One region of the Anaerobacillus sp. ABD4_527 genome, then DNA from elsewhere that is predicted to be linked to it. Evidence: riboswitches for the same ligand, from Rfam matches in the RefSeq annotation. Region 1 holds a riboswitch; the other holds the start of a gene.
The links. Region 1 has a riboswitch for S-adenosylmethionine ahead of metK (methionine adenosyltransferase). Riboswitches for the same ligand answer to the same signal wherever they lie in the genome.

Region 1 (11,081 bases):
TAGAGTATATTGTAGTAATTAATTATTTTGGGGGGATACGTATATGGGTAAAGAGCAACAAGGTGGTTACGGAAAAGGCTTTGCTTTAATCGTTGTTCTATTCTTGTTATTGATTATCGTTGGAGCAGGTGCGTTTGGAGGAGGCTGCTGCCCACCGCCTCAAGTTGGTGGAGCTGGGTATAATCCATATTGCTAAGGTTTAAGCTGTCGCCTATGACAGCTTTTTTTATGTAAGTTGGTCATAATAATTTGAAGAATTTCTTTAATGAAACTTTTTGATCTATTCAATCGTCTTATAAGTAGAAGAACAGCAATTGTAATAGTAGTAAAAAAGTACATTTCTCGAAATGAGCGGTTTGACACCTTGGAAAATGAGGAATCGTTCTATAAGACACAAACAACACGAATCAAAGGATGGGAATTATAATGAGATACATAAGCATGCTAATACTACTTTTTATGGTGAGTATAACTGCAGGCTGTGGAGCTGATTTAACGAAAGTAGCCCAAAACCACACTGAAATGATGGTTTCAAGCTTTGAGACAAAAGCGCAAGCAAAGTCCAAAGAAGTTAAGGGATTAGATGAAAAAAAGGTAACGAATGAACTGATAGAACGTATTATTCAAAAAACGGATGAAAATTACAAAGTTGAAAAGTTCTCTTCAAAAGAAGAAATAAGTAACCATTTACAAGGCGTTGCATCAGAAGAACTAGCGAATGAAATTACAGACTTCTATTATGAAGAAAATGATGGGGAACTGTACTTAAAACCTACGGAACTTTTCCCGTGGGTTGATTATGAAAATGAGTACGATCTTAAAAAAGTAAACGAATTTGAATATAAGCTAGTCCAAACGAACGAAAGTGATCTTTACGGAACATACACGATAGAGATCGATTTCGAATACACGAATAACGACTGGATCATACAAAACTTTACGATTCAATAAAAATGGGCCTTGGCCCATTTTTATTTTGTTATTTTTTACATTCCTCCTATCTAGGTAACATTGATTTAACTTAAAACGATCAATTCATATCATTCAATAGTAAAGTCTATGGAATAATATATAAAGTGGTTTCAACAACTTAATACATGGTTGTTATATGTATTTTTAATATCTCTGCGTTTCAAAACACTCTAATCTAATCTGGTAAATTGGACATCCAATCTGTACTCTTTTACAATAAAGTAAGAAACTAAAAGACGAGGTTATCAAATGAGCGAACTTACGTTTACGGATTATTATCATAATCAGGTGAAACTTTCCTTTAAGGATCACCCTTATTCGCTTTATCCAAAGCATGTTTGGGTCATTTGTCAGTTTGAAGGAAAATGGCTTCTGACCGAACATTCTAGAAGAGGAATTGAGTTTCCTGGTGGAAAAGTTGAAGAAGGTGAAACTGCAAAGGAAGCCGCAGTCCGAGAGGTTTATGAAGAAACGGGTGGCGTAGTGAACACAATACGGTACGTAGGCCAATACCGCGTAGAAGGCAAGGGTGGAACGATCATCAAAAACGTCTACTATGCAGAAATTGATCACCTAATATCAAAAGAGGACTATATGGAAACGAATGGTCCAGTATTGCTCCAAGATCTCCCTACAGATCTTCCGACGAATGAACGGTATAGTTTTATGATGAAAGACAAAGTACTACCATTCTGTTTGGAGAACTTAAACAAATCAATGTGAAAAAGTCCAGTTGAAAAAACTGGACTTTTTATATTAAAAGGTTCCTTTCTGACTTATTCTCATCAATTAAGAGGGACCATAGGGAGCACAGTATTAAGACATAGGTTTCTCTACAAACTGAAACTAGCCTTCATGAAGGCTAGTTTCTTATTAGTTTTCTTTCGATCCATTCTACAATCACATACATAATCGATGAAAAGATTGCGATCATAACGAGACTTAGTAGCACGAGTGTGAAATTGAATACCTGAAAACCGTAAATAATCATGTAGCCTAGCCCTTTTTTAGATACGAGAAATTCTCCAACAATGACGCCAACCCAGGATAGTCCTACGTTAACTTTGAGGGTAGAGATAATTGCTGGGAAAGAGGCTGGTAAAATCGCTTCTAGAAAAGTTTGCTTTTTGTTGCCTCCAAAGGAACGGATGACTTTGACGAAATTAGGTTCAACGGTATGAAATGCGTGATAAACCACTAATGTCGTAATAATGATTGAAATGGAAGCTCCCATAGCGATAATCGAAAGGTATCCTGGACCGAGCGCTACGATAATAATTGGTCCAAGAGCTACTTTTGGCATAGAATTTAGTACGACAAGGTATGGATCAGCTATTTTAGAGGCTTTTTGCGACCACCATAATCCTGCGGCAAACAAAGTCCCTAAAGCTGTTCCTAGTATAAAGCCAGCTACCGTTTCGAGGAGGGTTACGGTAGTGTGAACGACTAATGAACCATCGAATAACTTTATAAGAAACAGTTCACCGATTTTTGAGGGATAGCTAAATAGTAATGGATCTACCCATGATAGTCTTCCAGCTAGTTCCCATAAAGAGAAGAAAGCGATTAGTATAAAGAGTTGCCATGTAAATACGATTCGCTTTTCTACCTTTAATTCATTAAGGTAATGAGCATGCTGTTTCTTTAGCTGGGGGCTATTCATGTGATTCGAGCTCCTCCCAGATCGATTGGAAGTGATTACCAAAGTCTGGATTATTTCTTGCTTCAAACGGTGTGAGTTCTCTTAGATGCTCTGGAATTTCAAAGATCTTTGCAAGCTTTCCAGGACGCTTCGATAAAAGAACAACTCTGTCAGACATCGCGATTGCTTCACCGATATCATGAGTAACGAGTAACGCCGTCTTTTTCCTAGTTTTTAAGATAGAAGATACAAGGTTCTCCAGTTTCAGTTTCGTTTGGTAATCGAGCGCTGAAAAAGGTTCGTCTAACAGTAGCAAATCGGGCTGTGTGGCGAGAGTTCTAACTAAAGCTACTCGTTGCCTCATGCCACCAGACAGCTGGTTTGGATAGGCATTTTTAACATCACCTAAGCCCATTTCTTCAAGAAACCCTAACGTTTTTTCTTTATTCTCTGTCGTAATCTGATTGGTAAGTTTTAAACCGAGCATACAATTCTCTTCGATTGTCTTCCAAGGAAACAAATAGTCCTGCTGCAACATATATCCTACTTGTTCAGTCGGTGCAGTAATGGTTTTGTTCTGGAGTGTTATAGTCCCGCTTGTGGGAGATTGCAATCCTGATATGAGAGAAAGAACAGTCGATTTACCACATCCTGAAGGTCCAAGCAAAGATACGAACTCCCCCTCATCAATATGAAAAGTAAGTTCTGAGATTGCAACTTTTGCAGATTCTTTCGTGAAATAAACATGTGTGATTGCATCAAGATGAAGAAATGACATTGGATTTCCTCCTATTGCTGTGCTTTTTCTGCAAAGGTGGTATCCACTAAAGTCTTATGATCGATCCGTTTCGGGAGTTCCCCCGCTTCATCCATAATCGTTTGTAAATTGTTCCACTCTTCTTCATCTAGAATTGGATTTGTAGCATAAGAATGCTGACTTTTATAGCGGTCAACAACGGTGGTGATCAATGACAACTCGGTGTCTTCAAAGTAGGGTTGAATGGATTTTGCGATCTCTTCGGATGAATGAGTGTCGACCCAAGCTTGTGCTTCATAAATAGCAGCTGTAAAACGTGTAGCAACATCATCGTTTTTCTTAAGGAAGCTATCCTTAGCCATGTAGACTGTATAAGGAATCTTGCCGGATTCTTTTCCGAAAGAAGCGACGATGTGGCCGAGTCCCTGAGCTTCAAAGATACTGGCAGTCGGTTCAAAAAGCTGCACAAAATCTCCTTTTCCAGAAGCATAGGCATTTGCGATGTTGGCGAAATCAATATTTTGGATCAGCGTCATATCATTGTGAGGGTCGATGCCTTTTTCTTTCAGAACGAACTCTCCTGCCATCTGAGGCATTCCACCTTTACGCTGACCAAGAAATGTACTTCCTTTTACATCGATCCATTTAAAATGTTCCATCGCCTTCCTTGAAACAAGAAAAGTGCCATCTGTTTGTGTGAGTTGCGCAAAATTGATTACTGGATCAGAAGTCCCTTGGGCATACACATAAATAGAGGTTTCAGATCCTACGAGTGCGATGTCTGCTCCATCAGATAGGAGCGTTGTCATCGTTTTGTCTCCACCCCATGTCGTGGTTAGTTCAACATTGATTCCATGCTTCTCAAATATCCCTTCAGACAATGCAACATATTGAGGAGCATAGAAGATGGATCGGGTTACTTCGGCAACTCTTACCGTGTTATCACTGTTATTACTGCATGCAGACATAAGAAAAAGTGAACATATTGCGATAAATATGATCGTTTTCGTCATCCAGCCTTTTGGCATTTGAATAACCTCCTGTTGCCTTTAAAATAAGCACGTTGAAATACTATAGCTTATGTAGAAAGCATCATTGTGTGTTTGCCTACAAGCAACAGGAAATAAAAAAGCACCCGCTGAGGGTGCTTTGTGAATTATAAATCAATAGTAGGTCCTGCGTTTTTAATCTCATCTGAAACGTTTGAGAATTTGTCAAAGTTTTTCACGAACTGAGTCGCTAGTTCTTTTGCTTTCTCATCGTATTTATCTTTGTCATTCCATGTTTGCCTCGGTTGAAGAACTTCTGCAGGAACACCTGGGCAATGGGCAGGAACGTGTAAACCGAAGATTGGATCTTTTTTCGTTTCGACACTGTCAAGTTCACCGTTTAGAGCAGCATGAACCATCGAACGAGTATAAGAAAGTTTCATACGCTCACCTTCGCCGTAGCTCCCGCCTGACCAGCCTGTGTTTACTAGGAAGACTTCAACATCATGTTCCATGATTTTCTCACCCAGCATATCTGCATATCGGTGAGCAGGAAGTGGTAGGAACGGTGCACCAAAGCAAGTCGAGAACGTTGCTTGTGGAGACGTAACGCCTCTTTCAGTTCCGGCAAGCTTACTTGTGTAACCAGATAGGAAGTGGAACATCGCTTGTTCTTTTGTCAGTTTACTGATTGGCGGTAGAACTCCGAAAGCGTCTGCAGTCAAAAAGATAATCGTGTTAGGGTGACCAGCCACACTCGGAACTGCAATGTTTGGAATTGCATCGATCGGATATGCAGCACGCGTATTTTCAGTTAAACTTGTATCATCATAATCAGGCAGTCTCGAACTGTTGTCTAGTGCAACGTTCTCAAGAACAGTGCCGAATCGAATTGCATCCCAAATTTGAGGCTCTTTTTCTCTAGATAAATTAATACATTTAGCGTAGCAGCCACCTTCGATGTTGAAGACGCCGTTCATGGACCAGCCATGTTCATCGTCACCGATCAAGCGACGGTTTGCGTCTGCTGATAGTGTCGTCTTTCCTGTACCTGATAGACCGAAGAAGAGAGCCACATCGCCTTCTTTTCCTACGTTCGCCGAACAGTGCATGGAAAGGATATTTCGCTCAGGAAGTAAGTAGTTCATGACAGTGAAGATCGATTTCTTAATCTCACCTGCATACTCAGTGCCACCGATTAAGACGGTACGTTTTTCGAATGAAATAATAATGAACGTTTCTGAATTCGTGCCATCTTTGTCAGGGTTAGCTTGAAAACCAGGTGCAGAAATGACAGTGAACTCTGCTTCATGTCCTTTTAACTCAGATTCATTTGGGCGGATGAATAGCTGATGTGCGAACAAGTTGTGCCACGCATATTCATTGATAACCTGGATGGGTAGTCTTGCTGATTGGTCAGCTCCAGCGAACCCTTTGAAAACATAAAGATCTTTTTTCTCTCCCAGGTAATCCAGAACCTTAGTGTAAAGGCTTTCAAAATGTTCTGAAGAGATAGACTGGTTTGTTTTCCAGTTGATTTTGTCTTTTGTTGATTCTTCTCGGACAATGAACTTGTCCTCTGGAGAACGTCCAGTGTATTTGCCTGTTTCAACACGAAGAGCGCCAGTGGATGTTAATGTTCCCTCTTTCATCGATAGTGAACGTTCTACCAGTTCAGAAACTGATAAATTAACATGCGGATTATTCTTATTTAAAATGGCATCCAAAAGTGGTGAAGAGAAGGAAGCTGTTTTCATACGTTAAACCCATCCTTTATAATAGTATTTCATCAAGATTTTTTCTGAACTTGTTTAACTCAAAATTAGTATAACACATTCATTTAATTATTCTATACTAATCTATGGATTTTTCCTTGAAAAGTGAAAAAAAGGTGAATGACCTTTCTAATTAGGGCTTGTGTCATTAGATTGACAGAGAAAGCGAACTACGATATTATATTTCGAGAATGGATACTCTTATCCCGAGTACGCGGAGGGACAGGCCCTATGAAGCTCAGCAACCAACTCCTCACATAGTGGATTAAGGTGCTAACCTGCAAGACTTATTGTCTTGGAAGATAAGAGGCGAAAGGCAAGAGACTTCAGCTCCTTTCCCTTTATGATGAAGGAAAGGGCTTTTTTATTGTCGTTTTTGGAAAAAAGCGTAATATTACCGATTAATATTGAATTCGATGTCTCGTTTCGACAACACTATTAGGGAAATGAGTACCGTATCCATTACACTATATTAAATAGGAATGAATCCTTAAGGAGGTACTTAAGTGAGTAATCGTCGTTTGTTTACTTCTGAATCAGTAACTGAGGGGCATCCAGATAAAATATCAGACCAAATTTCTGATGCAATTCTGGATGATATTCTTGCGCACGACCCTAATGCGCGCGTTGCATGTGAAACTACAGTCACGACTGGACTCGTGTTGGTTTCCGGAGAAATCACTACATCTCACTATGTAGATATTCCGAAAGTCGTTCGTGAAACGATCCAAACAATTGGATACACACGTGCTAAATATGGTTTTGACGCTGAAACATGTGCAGTCCTTTCATCGATCGATGAACAGTCAGCTGATATTGCAGCTGGTGTGAACGTGGCTTTAGAAGCACGTGAAGGACAGATGTCTGACGATGAGATTGAAGATATTGGCGCTGGGGACCAGGGATTGATGTTTGGGTATGCTTGTAACGAAACACCTGAACTTATGCCTCTACCGATTTCATTAGCTCATAAGTTAGCACGTCGTTTAAGCGAAGTAAGAAAAGAGGAAATTCTACCTTATCTTCGTCCAGATGGCAAAACCCAGGTTACAGTAGAATATGATGAAGAAGGTAAGCCGGTACGTATCGATACGATCGTTGTCTCTACACAACATCATCCAGAAGTTTCGCTTGAGCAAATTCAGCGAAATATTAAAGAGCACGTCGTTAAACCTGTTGTTTCTCCAGAGTTGATCGATGAAGATACAAAGTATTTCATTAATCCTACTGGTCGTTTTGTAATCGGTGGACCTCAAGGTGACGCAGGGTTAACTGGTCGTAAGATCATCGTGGATACTTACGGTGGATATGCACGTCATGGTGGTGGCGCATTCTCAGGTAAGGATGCTACAAAGGTTGACCGTTCAGCGGCTTATGCAGCTCGTTATGTAGCTAAAAATATCGTAGCAGCAAAACTTGCTGATCGATGTGAAGTACAATTGGCTTACGCGATTGGAGTTGCTCAACCTGTATCGATTTCGATCGATACGTTTGGCACTGGAACCGTATCTGAAGAGAAGCTAGTACAACTTGTGCGAGATAACTTCGACCTACGTCCAGCAGGGATTATCAAAATGTTAGATCTGCGACGCCCAATCTACAAACAAACGGCTGCTTACGGCCATTTTGGACGTACGGACATCGAATTACCATGGGAGTACACTGATAAAGCAGAAGCTCTTAAAAAGGGTGCTAACCAATAAAATAGTAAGCCTAAGAGGCCTAGCAAGCTGTCGAGATATTCTCGACAGCTTTTTTGTGCGGTTTAAGTAGCGAAATGGTTATATAACGTCATTTGACAGAACTACCCAACGTCCAAAAGCCATTTAATGGTAAACTTAAAATAGTTGAGATTTAGTTAGGGGGGCTACCATGTCAGACGTTTTTGGACAGAAAGTTGAATCGCTAGAAGAGTTACGTTCGATTGGAGGAGAGCCGGGGAAGTTAGCTGCCAACAAGGTGATCAACTTCTTAGACGATAACTGTGAACGATTCATCTCGCATTCACCTTTCTTAACAATCGCTACAGCATCTCATTCGGGAAGCGATGTATCCCCGAGAGGAGACCAACCAGGATTTGTGAAAGTGATCGATAAAAAACACATTCTAATCCCGGAAAGGCCGGGGAACAAACGGATGGATTCCCTACTTAATATTTTGGAGAATCCCAATGTAGGGCTGTTATTTCTTGTTCCAGGCAGGGAGGAAAGCCTTAGAATCAACGGTAAAGCGAGTATCGTTAAAGAGGAAGGCTTACTTAAAGACTGCGAGGCATTTGGTAATATTCCTTCTTTAGGAATAGGAGTAGAAGTGGTCGAATGTTTTATTCATTGTGGAAAAGCATTAAAGCGTTCTCATCTTTTTGAGCAAGACTATTGGCCGAATACAGAAATGTTACCAAGTGCCGCAAAGATGCTCGCAGACCATGCGAAGCTTGAAAGCGATTCTGTTAGCAAGACATTGAGGGAAAGTTACTCACAGCGACTATATTGACTGTTGAACAGAAATGGCTCCTAACCCTTTATAGATGTTTGGTCTTCCGATTGAGCAATAAATTAGGTCATGCTCATCGGCGATCATCCTTGCTTCTTCCAACGTGAATAAGTTATGTCCATCCACGAGTAAAGGCAATCTTTGACGTTTCACCAATTGACCCCAATCAACATTCTGAATAAGAGGTAATTCGGTTAATAATAGCAAAGCATCACAGTTTGAAACAGTATCGTTCATCAACGAACGGTACTGGCTCGAGTGGTGATGTTCCATAGAAGGATCAAAGAATCTCACTTCAGCCCCTTCTTCTTCAAGCCGTTTCGATACAAGGTCTGAAGGAGAGGGAGTTTCTTTTGTATATGAATTTCCTAAAACCCCAATAATCGAGCCATGAAGTGTTCCTAGAAAATCTTTAAGTTTTTGTGTAAGAATTTCTGGTTGATAACGTTCAATTTCCTCTATCAAATTAATAAGCTTTGAGCTAGAAAACGACTGGCTTTCCATTTCTCTAAACGTTGAAACGTTCGATATGCTTTCGTTACCTTGATAGAAAGAGCCTGGATGTCTTGAGTGTTGTGCCATTCGTGGATCTGCACGGAGTGCCCCGTGTATAACTTCCACATCTGCTCCGTATCTCTCTGCCATACCTGCGATCATATTTAGGCAAGAACTATTCAATGCAAGGTATGTGTGGCACGCATATTTCATCAGTTCAGCGCTAGCATAATCCATAAATTGAAGAGCGTCCGTCAGTGGAGCATAGAATGACTCCATCAATCGACAACCCTTCAAAGAGGAGGTGCCTATAATTAAATCAGATGGATGTGTAAAATCCTTCACGATCGTCCCCGGTCGTGAGAAGTCTGGATTGTGAATAACTTCGAAATCTTGTACAGTCAATCCTTGCTCGATAAGAATATTATGGATTCTTGTCGTAGTTCCAGGTGGGACCGTACTCTTAATAATAAATGTTTTGTGAGATTGAACGCTCACTGCAATTTGTCTGATGAAACGGTAAAGGTTCGTAAGATCTGGAACTTGGTCTTCATTTGTTGGAAGCGATTCAGTGAAAAGGAGATAACTAGCTTCTGCTGCTGCTGCCAGTTTATTTGTAGAAAAGGCTAACATGCCCGTTTTAACGGCCTCATTGTATCGTTCCTGTAAACCACTTTCGTTGAAAGGAACAGACCCATTCTTAAGTGCTGAAATGATTGTTTTATCGTCATCAGCGCAAATAACGTCATACCCATTTGTTGCAAACGTAGCTGCTGCTGTGACTCCTATACGGGTTGCTCCAAATACTGCTAATTTCATGTCACTCTTCCTCTCACGGTTTTAGGCGTACTGCGCGACTTTTTTGTTTCCGATTACGGTTTCATAATCTTCAACCAACCTGCCGAATATGGCATCCCAGGATTGAGTAAGGGCATACCTTCTACCTTCATACCCCATCATTAGACGTTCGATTGGGTCTTCTAGTAACCTTTCAATAGAACGTATATAGTCTGCTTCTGAATAAGGAGAACAAAGGAAACCGTTACGATTGTGAGAAACCACTTCGATCAAACCGCCTGCATTTGCAGCGATAACTGGTGTGCCTGATGCGAGAGATTCAAGCGCTACATTGCCGAATGTTTCGGTAGCTGAAGGGAAAACGAATAAGTCTGCACTCGCATATAGCTCAGAAAGCTCTTCACCATGCTTATAACCAGTAAGGGTTACATTATCTGGGAGATTCTCTCTGAATTTCGCTAAGGATGGTCCATCTCCTACGACTAGCCATCGTGAGTGGTCTTTGATCCCTTGTGGAAGCTTCCACATCACCTTCCTGAGTGTTTCAAGGTTTTTTTCTGGAGCAAGTCTACTCACAAATAAAAAGATATACTTTTCTTTGATGGCATACCGTTCTCTTACAGCATTAGACTTTTTGGAGGGAGAGAACTGCGTACAATCTACCCCTCGTTTCCATAACTTAAGCTGATCAAACCCTTTTTCTTGAAGGCGATCGAGGGTATCTTTAGACGGAACGAAGATAGATGAGAACGGTTGGTGAAACCAAAGTAGATACTTCCAAATAAACGGAGCGGACCACTCGAGATGATAATGATTGAGGTAAGAGTCAAAGTTCGTGTGGTAAGAAGCCACCATGGGAATAGAAAGTTTTTTTCCATAATGCAGTCCGCTTAATCCGATATTAAATGGGGTAGCAATGTGTAATAAATCTGGATTGAAGCCCTGTAATTGTTTCCGTAGCAGCCCTAACTTAGGAAGGGCCATTCTACATTCTGGATAAAGGAAGAACTTTGTACTGGCAAAACGATGGATGTTGCTAGAGAATAAGTCCACATCATTATTTGTATCAGGAGCAAACAATTTGTACTCGATCGAATGCCTCTCCATGTATGAGGTCAATCTCCCGAGAGTTTTTGACACACCGTTTACTTCTGGATAGT
Region 2 (11,081 bases), 950 kb from region 1:
AATTCGGATAAAAGGATGATCGTCATAATAAGAGCGGTATAGTTCAATGATGTCACTTGTTGTTTTCGATTCAGTTAAATCAATATACATACTGCACATCATCCCCCTCGTTAATGGGATTAGATGAGTTGAGAAAGTAACACGACTATCCATGTCAATTTGATCTGACAAAATTTGTTCAATCTCTGGGATATGCTGATGTTTCCCTAGTTTATAAGCCGATATGTTCTCGTTAACTTCAGAATAATGTGTTGTTTGGCTAATCTTTCGTCCTGCACCAGATAACCCTGATTTGCCATCTATGATTAACGTAGCCGGGTTACCCCACTTTCGTTTTAGAACTGGCAGAATACCAAGTAAGGTCGCAGTCGGATAACAGCCTGGGTTCGCAATTAAAGCAGCTGTGGATATATCTTCACGATAGAATTCCGGCAATCCGTACACCGCTTGGTCTAACACCTCTTTTGGTGGTGATGTATGTTTATACCACTCTTCGTATGTTCCTTCACCCTTCAATCTGAAATCTCCAGATAAATCGATACAAGGGACACCTAATTTGAGCAATGTTGGGATAGACTCAGAGCTAACACCAGAGGGAGTAGCAAAAAAGACGACGTCTACCTTACTTGCAAGCTCCTCACATTGAAGAGAATCAAACTCCTCCATAACAAGATCTTTAAGATGTGGAAACACTTCTTCCACTCTCATTTCTGCATTCGATGGAGATACGATCGTATTAATTTTTATGTGCGGATGTTGAAGCAATATTCGTATCAATTCTAGTCCGCTATATCCACTTGCACCTACAATACCTGCTTTCACTACTTCAACTCCCTTAAATCTTTGTTATTGAATGATTATACATACACCGGAATATATATACAATAGATTTTTAGATTTTTTTAAAAATATTTTATAAACAATAAAAAAGCACGCCCCTCGATGAGGAGCGTGCTTATACTATTTTCTATCAAACTCGAACGTTAGTTTCTTATCAGACGCATTCCATACTAATGCAGCGTCAAAGGATCCTTTCTTGCCTTTTAACCCTTTTATTATATTCGATTTACCATCTTTAAGTATTTTCTTGGCATTTGTTTGTGAAACTTGTTTTCCAAGGATTCGTTTCGATATTGTAAATGAGCATTTGTTCTTGGAATAACCGCTACATCCGTACAACTTCCCTTTATCGATGACATCTGAGCCACATAATGGACATGTCCCTACTTTTTTACCGAGGGCTTTCTTGGACGTTGTTGACGGTTCGATCGTTATCCCTTTCGTATCCCATGACTCTGAAGATCGGATCGCATCTTCTGTTAATTTGGCAGCTAGCTTCTTAACTGATTCCATGAAAGCTTGAGGTGAAGCGTGTCCACTTCCGATTTCTTTTAACCTCTGCTCCCATTTTGCAGTCATTTCTGGACTTGCAAGTACTGCTTCTCCGATCGAGTCGATGAGTAATATTCCTTTATCCGTTGCTGAAACCTGGTTTTTTACGACTTCAATATATTTTCGATCTTTAAGCATCGTTATTATGCCGGCACGGGTGGCTTCCGTCCCAAGCCCTTCTGTGTCTTTAAGCACTTTTTCTAACGATTCATCTTCAAGATGTTTCCCTGCTGTTTTCATCATCGTAATGAGCTGACCCTCTGTAAATCGTTTCGGAGGCTGCGTTTTGCCCTCTACTACATCCATGGATAATACAGTCCCTGCCTGCCCTTTGTCGATTTGAGGTAGAACTTCGTCTTTTTGCGTTGAATTTATGACCTTATGCCATCCTTCTTGAACTTTCACTTGTCCCTTAGATACAAATTCTGCACGATCATCTACTAAAGTTATTAATGCCGTATAATCGACGATTGCGACATCTTCATGTGCAGCGAGTAAGCTTCTTGCGATGAGATCATATATTTTTGACTCCTCACCAGATAGCTTTTCAAGTTTAGGAACCTGCTCCGTTGGGATGATGGCGTAGTGATCACTCACTTTTGAAGCATTCACATATCGCTTATCGTTCATGATGGATTGTTTTGCTAATGGAAAAAACTCTTTATATGCGTCTTGCTTCTGGAGTTTAGAGAGGATTGATGGAAATTCTGCGGCTTCCTCTGTCGTTACAAAACTTGAATCACTTCGCGGGTATGAGATAATACCTTTCGTGTAAAGTTTTTGAGCAATATCAAGCGTTTTTTTCGGTGAGAACTTATACTTCTTGTTCGCTGCAGATTGGAGTGACGATAACTGAAAAAGATAAGGAGGTTTATATTGTTTCCTTTCTTTTTTTACATCACTGGCACTGCACGGTTTACCTTCACAAAAAGAGGCGATCGCTTTAGCCATCTCCGGAGTATCGATTCTCGTCTTATCTTCTTTTATCCACTTTCCGACTACCTTTTGCCCATCATAATCGAATGTCCCTTTAACTTCCCAAAACGGTTCAGATTTGAAGTTTGCGATCTCTTTTTCACGCTTTACAACTAAAGCTAAAGTTGGCGTTTGAACTCTTCCTGCTGAAAAGACATCCTGGATTCCTTTCTGTTTGAATAAAAGCGTGTATGCCCTCGATGCGTTGATTCCGACAACCCAATCTGCGCAAGAACGTGCATAAGCTTCGAAATACAAGTTCCGTGTATCACTCTCACTCCGTAATGTTCTAAATCCTTCTTTAACAGCTTTTTCCGTTAATGATGATATCCATAGCCGCTTCATCGGTTTTTTGCTGCGAACCTGATTCAAGATCGTCCTCACGATCAATTCACCTTCGCGACCGGCATCACCTGCATGAATAATGGATCCTACGTCTTTCCTATGTACGATGTCTTTTATGACATTGAATTGCTTCCATTTACTTTTTGTAACTTGATATTGAAATTGCTCTGGAATCATCGGTAAAGTCTGTAACGACCATTTCTTCCATTCTGATTTATAGGTTTCAGGAGGGACTAATTCGCAGAGGTGTCCTACTGCCCATGTTACATAAGCACCTCCCGGAAAATCAGGTGTAGGTTTAATATAGATGTATCCTTGTTTTTTTTCAGAGGGATAAGGAGCGGCTAATCTTGAGCCTTGATCTGGCTTTTCCGCAATAATACAAACTGCTTCCAATCTAAACATCCCTTCTTCTTCATGAAATCTTTCCTTATCTCAGTATAGCTTACCACGTATTCATTGTGGGCATAAAAAAACTGCTGGAACGCCAGCAGCATTTTTAACACCAGCCTAAATCACAATCGAACACGAATTGTTTAATATCTTCTGGTTCTTTTTCTAAAACATAGATGCGGTGATCTTCAACAACGTATGAAGCATCTACTTGATAAACAGCTGTTTTGATATTAAGTTCACCAATTTTCACTTTATTTCTATAAAGATCGATGTTACCTTTATTAAGTTTTCCTGTAACAAAACTTGTAACCTCAGTTCTTTTCATCCCATATCCCTCTTTTCCAAAAAATATGACCTTAAATAAAAGTCGTCTTTGATATAATGAAGAAATGATACGAGAAAGGGAGGGTAACGTTGGAACAACAGCATGACTTTGAAAAACGCAGCACGGTACATAACAAACGAAATAAAATAGGAGTTTTTCTTTCTAAATTAAAAGTTCATATCAACACCTTTATTAGTCGAACGTGGAAAGGAGCATCCTACGGTGCATTGTTCATGACGATGTTCCTCATCTTTTCGATAGGTTTTGATTTCCATACTGGACTCGGTAAAGGAAGCGATATACTCATCTTCTCCCTCCTTAGTGTTTTAGGTACGTTTGTCACTTTCTTTATCGTGAGACTCATAATGAAGTTTATCATCAAACTACCGGTGTTCTTTCTATCCGCTGCAATCGTTTCGGTTGGAGTGATCATCTATACACTCGATCAATTTAAAGCTTTTGAAAACATCCTTCCACTTGCTTATTTTCTTGCTGGTGCAGGCCTACTCATCGGTGGATTATTTGGTTATCCACTGGTACATGGATTTAAGAGACCTTCTTCTATTTTTATGCTCGCGCTCGGCACCCTAATAACTGGAATGTTCTTCTACTGGCTTTTCACTCCAGGAATTGTTGAAGAACGGTTAGATGTTCAGATGGAACCTTTTTCACCAGTAAGTGAGAACCCGTCTCTAATAGGACCTTACAATATTAAGACGTTTACATATGGAAGCGGAACGGATAAACATAGAGATGTGTTTGGAGAGAACGTCGATATTGAAACATCTTCGGTTAATGGGTCAGCACTAATTGGAGAATGGTCCTCATTACGTGAATGGTTTTGGGGCTTTTCTGATACGAACCTTCCACTAAACGGCAGAGTATGGATGCCTGACGATAAAGGGAAATTCCCTCTCGTCTTAATCGTCCATGGCAATCATAAAATGGAAGAATTCTCAGATGAAGGATATAGCTATTTAGGAGAGTTGCTTGCAAGTAGAGGGTTCATAACTGTCTCTGTAGACGAGAATTTTTTCAATTCATCTTGGTCAGGGGGATTAGGGGGCGATATTAACGGAAGAGCATGGCTTCTCCTCGAACATCTAAAAGAAATTGAGAAGCTTTCTGAAGAAAAAGGAACGCCATTTTATAAGAAAGTGGATTTTGAAAGAATCGCATTGACTGGTCATTCAAGAGGAGGTCAGGCTGCAATTTTAGCTGCGAAGTTCAATCGCTTAGATCGCTATCCAAATAACGCCTATAAGTCGTTTGACTATCAGTACAATATACAAAGCGTTATTGCGATCGCTCCGACTGATTATCATACATTAGCTGATCGAAAAATTGAATTAAACGATGTAAATTACTTAATTCTCCATGGATCATATGATAGTGACCTGTCTGAATTTGAGGGAGATCGCCAATTCAATGGCATCGATTTAACAGGTAGTGAAGATGTGATCAAGTCTGCACTCTACATAGACCGAGCTAACCATGGTCAGTTTAATACAACTTGGGGTGATAACGATACTTACTTTCCGTTCACCCTCTTATTGAACAAACAGCCCTTGATCAGCGGAGAGGAACAGAGGCAGGTTGCAAAAACATACGTTTCTGGATTTTTAGAAGCTACCTTGAATAACGATAACTCCTACCGACCTATGCTGGAGGATTACCGCTATGCGTTAGATTGGCTCCCTTCAACAACGTACATTAGTAAATATGAAGATACTTCTTATCATATCTTTAGTACATTCGAAGAGGATGTTGACGTCAACACATCTTCGACCCCATATATTGAATTGCAAGGAAACGGTCTATTGCAATGGTATGAAGGTGAATTAGACTATAGAAGAAATAAAGTGAGAGATAATCACGGCGTTTACCTTAAATGGAATCACGACTACTCTAGAAATGGTTCATACAAGCTTTCGTTCACCAAAGCGTTAGAAAATCCTTATGCATTCAAGAAAGATAGCTCCTTAACGTTTGCAGCGGCGAATGTATCTGAAGTAGAAGAAGAAGTTATTGTAGACTTCACTATAACAGCCACATCTGAAAACGGTGAATCTGCTAGTGTCAAATTAAGCGATGTGATGAGCATGCATCCTGTGCTGCCGATTCAGCATACAAAAACGAAATTCTATGAAGAAGCGCGATTCGGAGACCTTACCGAACCGGTCCTTCAAACGTTCAACATACCCATGAGCACATTTATTGAACAAAACAACTCGTTTGAACCAGATACCATTACCTCCATAACATTTCAATTTGATCAATCGGAAAGAGGAAAAATATTCTTAGACCACATTGGCGTTAACCGATAATAAAATACAAGAGGCTTCCCACAAAGGGAAAGCCTCTTTTTTAAATTAAATTATGAAATTTTACAAGAAGACTGTCCCCGCTTTGCTAAGTAGCTCTGATGGTACTCCTCTGCTTTATAAAAATTCGTTGCAGGAACAATTTGAGTTACGATTGGCTTCTTAAAACGTTTTGCTTTTGTAAGCTCGTTCAGTGCAATTTCTGCAGAAGTCTTTTGTGAATCTGAGTTATAAAAAATAGCGGAACGATACCTAGTACCGACGTCTTCACCCTGACGGTTCAAAGATGTTGGATTATGATTATCAAAGAAAACTTGGAGCAATTCCTCATACGTAATAATCGCTGGATTATATTCGATATGCACCGCTTCAGCATGACCAGTAAGTTCTTTATAGACTTCTTCATAAGAAGGATCGATCGTACTTCCACCTGTAAATCCTACTGAAGTAGAAACGACACCGTTCAACTGCTGAAATAGTGCTTCTACTCCCCAAAAACATCCTGCTGCAAATACCGCTTTTTCCATTGTTTCCACTCCATTTCTCCAAGTGTTGTTGCTATCTTGAACAGCTTTCTCTGTATATACCTTCTCAAGTTCACTCAGAGTTAACATATAAAGCTGTTTGCCTTGTTCCTTATAGATACCTTTTCCTAGAAGATGGTTGATTATCATTTGTTTTTTGTCTGACGTTTTCTGCAATTCCATTCACTCCTTGAAGTAGATTGTCTGATGAGGAGTGCATATAAAAAAACCCTCATCTGTCCGAACAGAAGAGGGTTTGGATTTACCGATCGCCTCTTCTTATTTTCCGACTTTCGCCGCAGGAATTGGCACGGTGCTCCCGTATAACAATTATAGGAATCCGTTGCCGAGGTATCAAAGGGCCAGTCCCTCCACCTCTCTGAATAAGAAGATCCTTGAAAAGGATTATTAAGTTAATGACAATATTAAAGGTTGTAACAGTAGGTGTCAATAGAAAAGCTTGCATTAGTGTGCTAAACGAACAAAGAAATTAAAAAATACCCTATTGCTGATACGCTAGCACCGATCAGTGCAGGTTTAAGCTTAAATGAAGCATAAGCCATCGTGTTCAACTTAAGTATTTTTGCTATTGTATTCGTATTATCGCTAAGTGGTGACGAAAAAGCACCAAACGTTCCACTAGCAAACACAGCACCGATCACGAGTGGCAATGACGTTCCTGTAGTAGCACCGAGAGAAACTCCTAAAGGCATTAGAATTCCCCATGTCCCCCATGAAGAGCCAATAAAGTATGAAATGAATGACCCCACCAGGAATAACACCGGTGGCACGAATAATGCAGGAATCCAGTTTAAGTTCGTCGTTACAAACTGAGAAAATCCTAATGCTTCAGCAGAAGAAGCAAGTCCCCAAACGATCGTTAGTAATACGATGACGGACATCATATCGTTACCGCCTTCAATAAAGAACGTGACAAGGTTTTTTAATGAGAACCTCTGAAATAAATAAAATAGAAAGGTTAACAAAACGGTTGTCATTAAAGCGAAGACCATCGCATCGAGTACATCTGCTTCGATGAATGCTTCAACTGGGCTTTTGAACCCTTTCTCATACCCACTCCAATACGTGATCAAAAGCGTTAGGAAGATTACTCCTCCTAGTGGCAGCAAAAGGTTCATAGGTTTTGCTGGAAGATCTTTTGAAACGACAGGATGACAATCTTCCCATTTGTCATCAATTTCTTTCTCCATATTCCCTGCATCAGTAGCCGGGGTTTTCGTATGATGAAAGAAACTTAAATAAAATCCGATGATAAGAATCGATATTGAGAAGAAATTGTACGGAATGCTTTGCAAAAACAACCTGTAGCCATCTCCCTCAAGACCCTGTCCCCTTAAAGAAAGGTCGACAACAGAGGACATATAGCCAACGAACGCAGTCGCAATCGGCATTAGAACAATTACTGGAGTTGCTGTGGTTTCAATTACAAAGCCTAGTTCCTGAGGGGTCATCTTTACTTTCTTCAAGAGTGCTTTCATAATTGGCGCAACCGTTACGATTCGAAAGCTCGGAGCACTAAACGTACCGAGCGTTGATAACCATGTTAAAAATAACGCTCCCTTTTTTGAAGTGATTTTTCCAGAAGCGAATCGTACGAATCCTTTTATTCCACCAGTATATTTCATCATTCCGATGAGACCAGTAAACATGTACAAAAAGATGATGATTTTAATGTTGCTCTCATCTTTTAAACCACTCATAATAAATTGATAAAACTGCTCGAGTCCTTCTATAGGTTGAGGCTTATGTATAAACGAAGCTGTTAGTAACCCTGCTGTTAATCCAGGTATAACGAGTTTCGTCTTCATCGCTACGAGAATAACGACCAAGAACGGTACGATCGAAAGCCAATCCATTCATCACTCCCCCTTTCCGGTTAGTTTGTGCTCGGAAAAGGGTGCTATACAAAAAGCCGGAGTAAATTCTCCGGCTACGATTGACGAAGCAAATTTGTTTTTTTGAGTTGCGCGATCGAAGACGCGCCAATTCCAAACATAGCGGTTTGTAGTTCGAACTGAATTCGTTTCAGCTGGTCTGATAACGCTTCTTCACTGTCGTCTACTGCGCTATGAAGTAGTGCACGGCCAAACCCTGCAAGATCAGCCCCCAAAGCAATACTTTTGGCGGCATCAACACCGTTTTTAAGACCGCCACTTGCAATGATTGGCGCCTGTGGGAGTTCATTTCGAACTTCGATCAAACATTCAGCAGTAGCGTTCCCCCAGCTTTGAAACGCTTCAGCTGCTTGTTCTCTCATACTCTGATGTGATCGATAGCTCTCGACCTGAATCCACGATGTTCCACCTGCACCGGCTACATCAATAAAGCCTACTCCGCTTTCTACCAACCGTCTTGCAGTATTTCCATCGATTCCCATTCCTACTTCTTTAATCCCGACCGGAACATCGAGTGCCTTCGCAACACTTTCAATTTTAGGCAATAGTTCTTTAAAGTTCGTATCTCCTTCAGGCTGAAACACTTCTTGCAGCGGATTTACGTGAAGAATAAGACCATCTGCATCAACAAGTTCGATTGCTTTTTTACATTCATCAATAGTGAATCCATAGTTTAACTGAACGGCCCCAATATTTGCGAAGATGGGGATCGTAGGTGCATATTTCCTAACTTCGAAAGAATAAGCTGAACGGTCTTCTTGAATCGCTGCCCGCATTGATCCTACACCGAGAGCCCATCCTTCCGCTTCAGCAGTTTTCGCGAGGCGCTTGTTGATCTCCCATGCCCTTTTCGTACCACCAGTCATCGAACTGATCAAAAAAGGCGAAGATACCTTTTTACCGAGAAATGATGTTGAGAGATCGATCTCATCAAAAGCAATCTCAGGCAGAGCTTGGTGTTTAAATCTAAACTTCTCGAGTCCGGTTGTAATCCCTCGCCCTTCTACTTCTTCAGTAAGACATATATCAATATGTTCATTCTTTCGTTTTTCTGTAAGATCATGTTCCATAGGTTTCAACGGTAGACCTCCTGCGTTGTTCTTTTTTCTTCAATTTAGGTAAAAGTAGTCCAAGTCTGTTTCGATTGTACCGCTGAATCATGATGAAAGGGATATTTACAACGAGTGCATACCCGACCATAATCCAACCTACTAGAGGTGGGTTCCAGAGGAAAAATAATAGTGAAGGCGGTATTAACATCCAGTGGTTGATTTCCGCTCGTTTTGTTTCAACAATGAACTTGCATACGTAAGTAACCGTAAGCGCTTTAAGTTCTTTTTTTCGAAAACCCCCTCTGAACACGCCACCACCATCAGGTAAGATTGTTTTCCAATACCTGATTTTCAATCTCTCATATAAACTAGCTTCCCAGTTTTTTATACGATTCCTTCCTATGATGGACTCATAGAAGGAATCAGGGACTCTCAAACAGAAATAAGAGATACAAACATGTATGGCAAGCCACGCAAAAAAGTTTGTTACGATCAATCCGGCAATCGATAGATGAAATACTTGCATGGGCTACCCAACTTTCATTATTTGTTTACAGTCTTTCATTTAAGGTAATAGTTCAGTCATACGTTTTCGCAGAATGAACACACCGAGACTGTCATCTTACTTTCACAAAGGTTATACTTACACTATACAGCCGCATGTGGAAAAAGTCGACGTATAGACCTTATTTACACTGAGGAGGAGAAGAGTATGGGAAAAAAAGCAATTGTAATCGGTGCAGGACTAGGTGGACTATCTGCTGCCATTCGTTTAGCCGCAGATGGTCATGATGTAACGGTACTCGAAAAGAATGAAAGACCTGGCGGGAAACTTAACAAACGTTCTGGAAAAGGTTTTAACTTTGATACAGGACCCTCTATTCTCACAATGCCGTGGGTTTTAGAAAGATTATTTAAAAGTGCTGATCGAAATGTAAGTGATTATATGAGTATCACACGGATCGAGCCTCAGTGGAGAACGTTTTTTGAAGATGGTGCTGAGATCGATGTAACGAGTGATTTAGCAGTAATGCTTTCTGAGGTACATAAACAATCAGAGAAAGATTATTCAAACTTTCTTTCTTATTTAGATTATTGCAAGTCGATGTTTGACCTGAGCTTAAAAAGCTTTTATAGCAAGAGCCTTTCTGGAATACAAGATATGCAAAAGCTTCATTCGTTTAAGGACTTGCTCGCGATGGATCCAATGAAATCGATGAATCAGGCAACAGAAAAGTATTTAAAAGACAAGCATCTTCGTCAACTGTTCAACTTCTTTGTCATGTACATCGGGTCATCTCCATACCATTCTCCTGCAATTTTATCACAGCTAGTCTATGTGCAGCTTGGGCTTGGAATCTATTACGTCGAAGGTGGCATGTATAACATTGCCAAAGGGATGCTGAAGCTCCTAGAAGAGTTAGATGTTGATGTTGAAGTGAACACTGAGGTTACTCAAATCATGACAAAGGATAAGAAAGCTGTTGGAGTGAGATTAGCTAGTGGTCATATTATGGAAGCTGATTTAATCGTCAGTAACCTTGAAGGCATTCCAGCTCACGATACTTTATTGAAGCAAGAACCCGGTGCTGACAAAGTGAAGCAAGATTTGAAGAAGTACACTCCTACTGTATCAGGTCTCGTCCTTCTACTTGGAGTCAATAAGACGTTCGATCAGCTTCAACACCATAACTTCTTCTTTTCAGAAGATCCAAAGCGTGAGTTTCAGCAAATCTTCGATGAGGGTGTTCCGGCTGATGACCCAACAGTTTACATTGGTGTTTCTTCTAAATCGGATCCTACACAAGCACCCGAAGGGAAAGAAAATCTTT

Region 2: linked by a shared signal. The riboswitch ahead of msrA (peptide-methionine (S)-S-oxide reductase MsrA) and the one ahead of metK (methionine adenosyltransferase) in region 1 are both predicted to bind S-adenosylmethionine.

Annotation. Positions count from the first base shown of each region.
Region 1 is NZ_JBSWXZ010000001.1:1,464,851-1,475,931, reverse strand. It holds partial or broken gene ACXAHI_RS07770 (YjcZ family sporulation protein) at 44-151, shown strand; gene ACXAHI_RS07765 (hypothetical protein) at 442-951, shown strand; gene ytkD (RNA deprotection pyrophosphohydrolase) at 1,222-1,695, shown strand; gene ACXAHI_RS07755 (ABC transporter permease) at 1,835-2,635, opposite strand; gene ACXAHI_RS07750 (ABC transporter ATP-binding protein) at 2,628-3,392, opposite strand; gene ACXAHI_RS07745 (ABC transporter substrate-binding protein) at 3,404-4,399, opposite strand; gene pckA (phosphoenolpyruvate carboxykinase (ATP)) at 4,528-6,117, opposite strand; SAM riboswitch class I at 6,334-6,444, shown strand; gene metK (methionine adenosyltransferase) at 6,642-7,838, shown strand; gene ACXAHI_RS07730 (MSMEG_1061 family FMN-dependent PPOX-type flavoprotein) at 8,008-8,628, shown strand; gene ACXAHI_RS07725 (nucleotide sugar dehydrogenase) at 8,620-9,942, opposite strand; gene ACXAHI_RS07720 (glycosyltransferase family 4 protein) at 9,964-11,081, opposite strand, start outside.
Region 2 is NZ_JBSWXZ010000001.1:514,013-525,093, reverse strand. It holds gene argC (N-acetyl-gamma-glutamyl-phosphate reductase) at 1-822, opposite strand, end outside; gene ACXAHI_RS02770 (DNA topoisomerase III) at 961-3,108, opposite strand; gene ACXAHI_RS02765 (DUF2553 family protein) at 3,212-3,433, opposite strand; gene ACXAHI_RS02760 (alpha/beta hydrolase family protein) at 3,523-5,760, shown strand; gene msrA (peptide-methionine (S)-S-oxide reductase MsrA) at 5,811-6,458, opposite strand; SAM riboswitch class I at 6,558-6,671, opposite strand; gene ACXAHI_RS02750 (Na+/H+ antiporter NhaC family protein) at 6,755-8,158, opposite strand; gene fni (type 2 isopentenyl-diphosphate Delta-isomerase) at 8,233-9,267, opposite strand; gene ACXAHI_RS02740 (glycosyl-4,4'-diaponeurosporenoate acyltransferase CrtO family protein) at 9,257-9,775, opposite strand; gene ACXAHI_RS02735 (phytoene desaturase family protein) at 9,962-11,081, shown strand, end outside.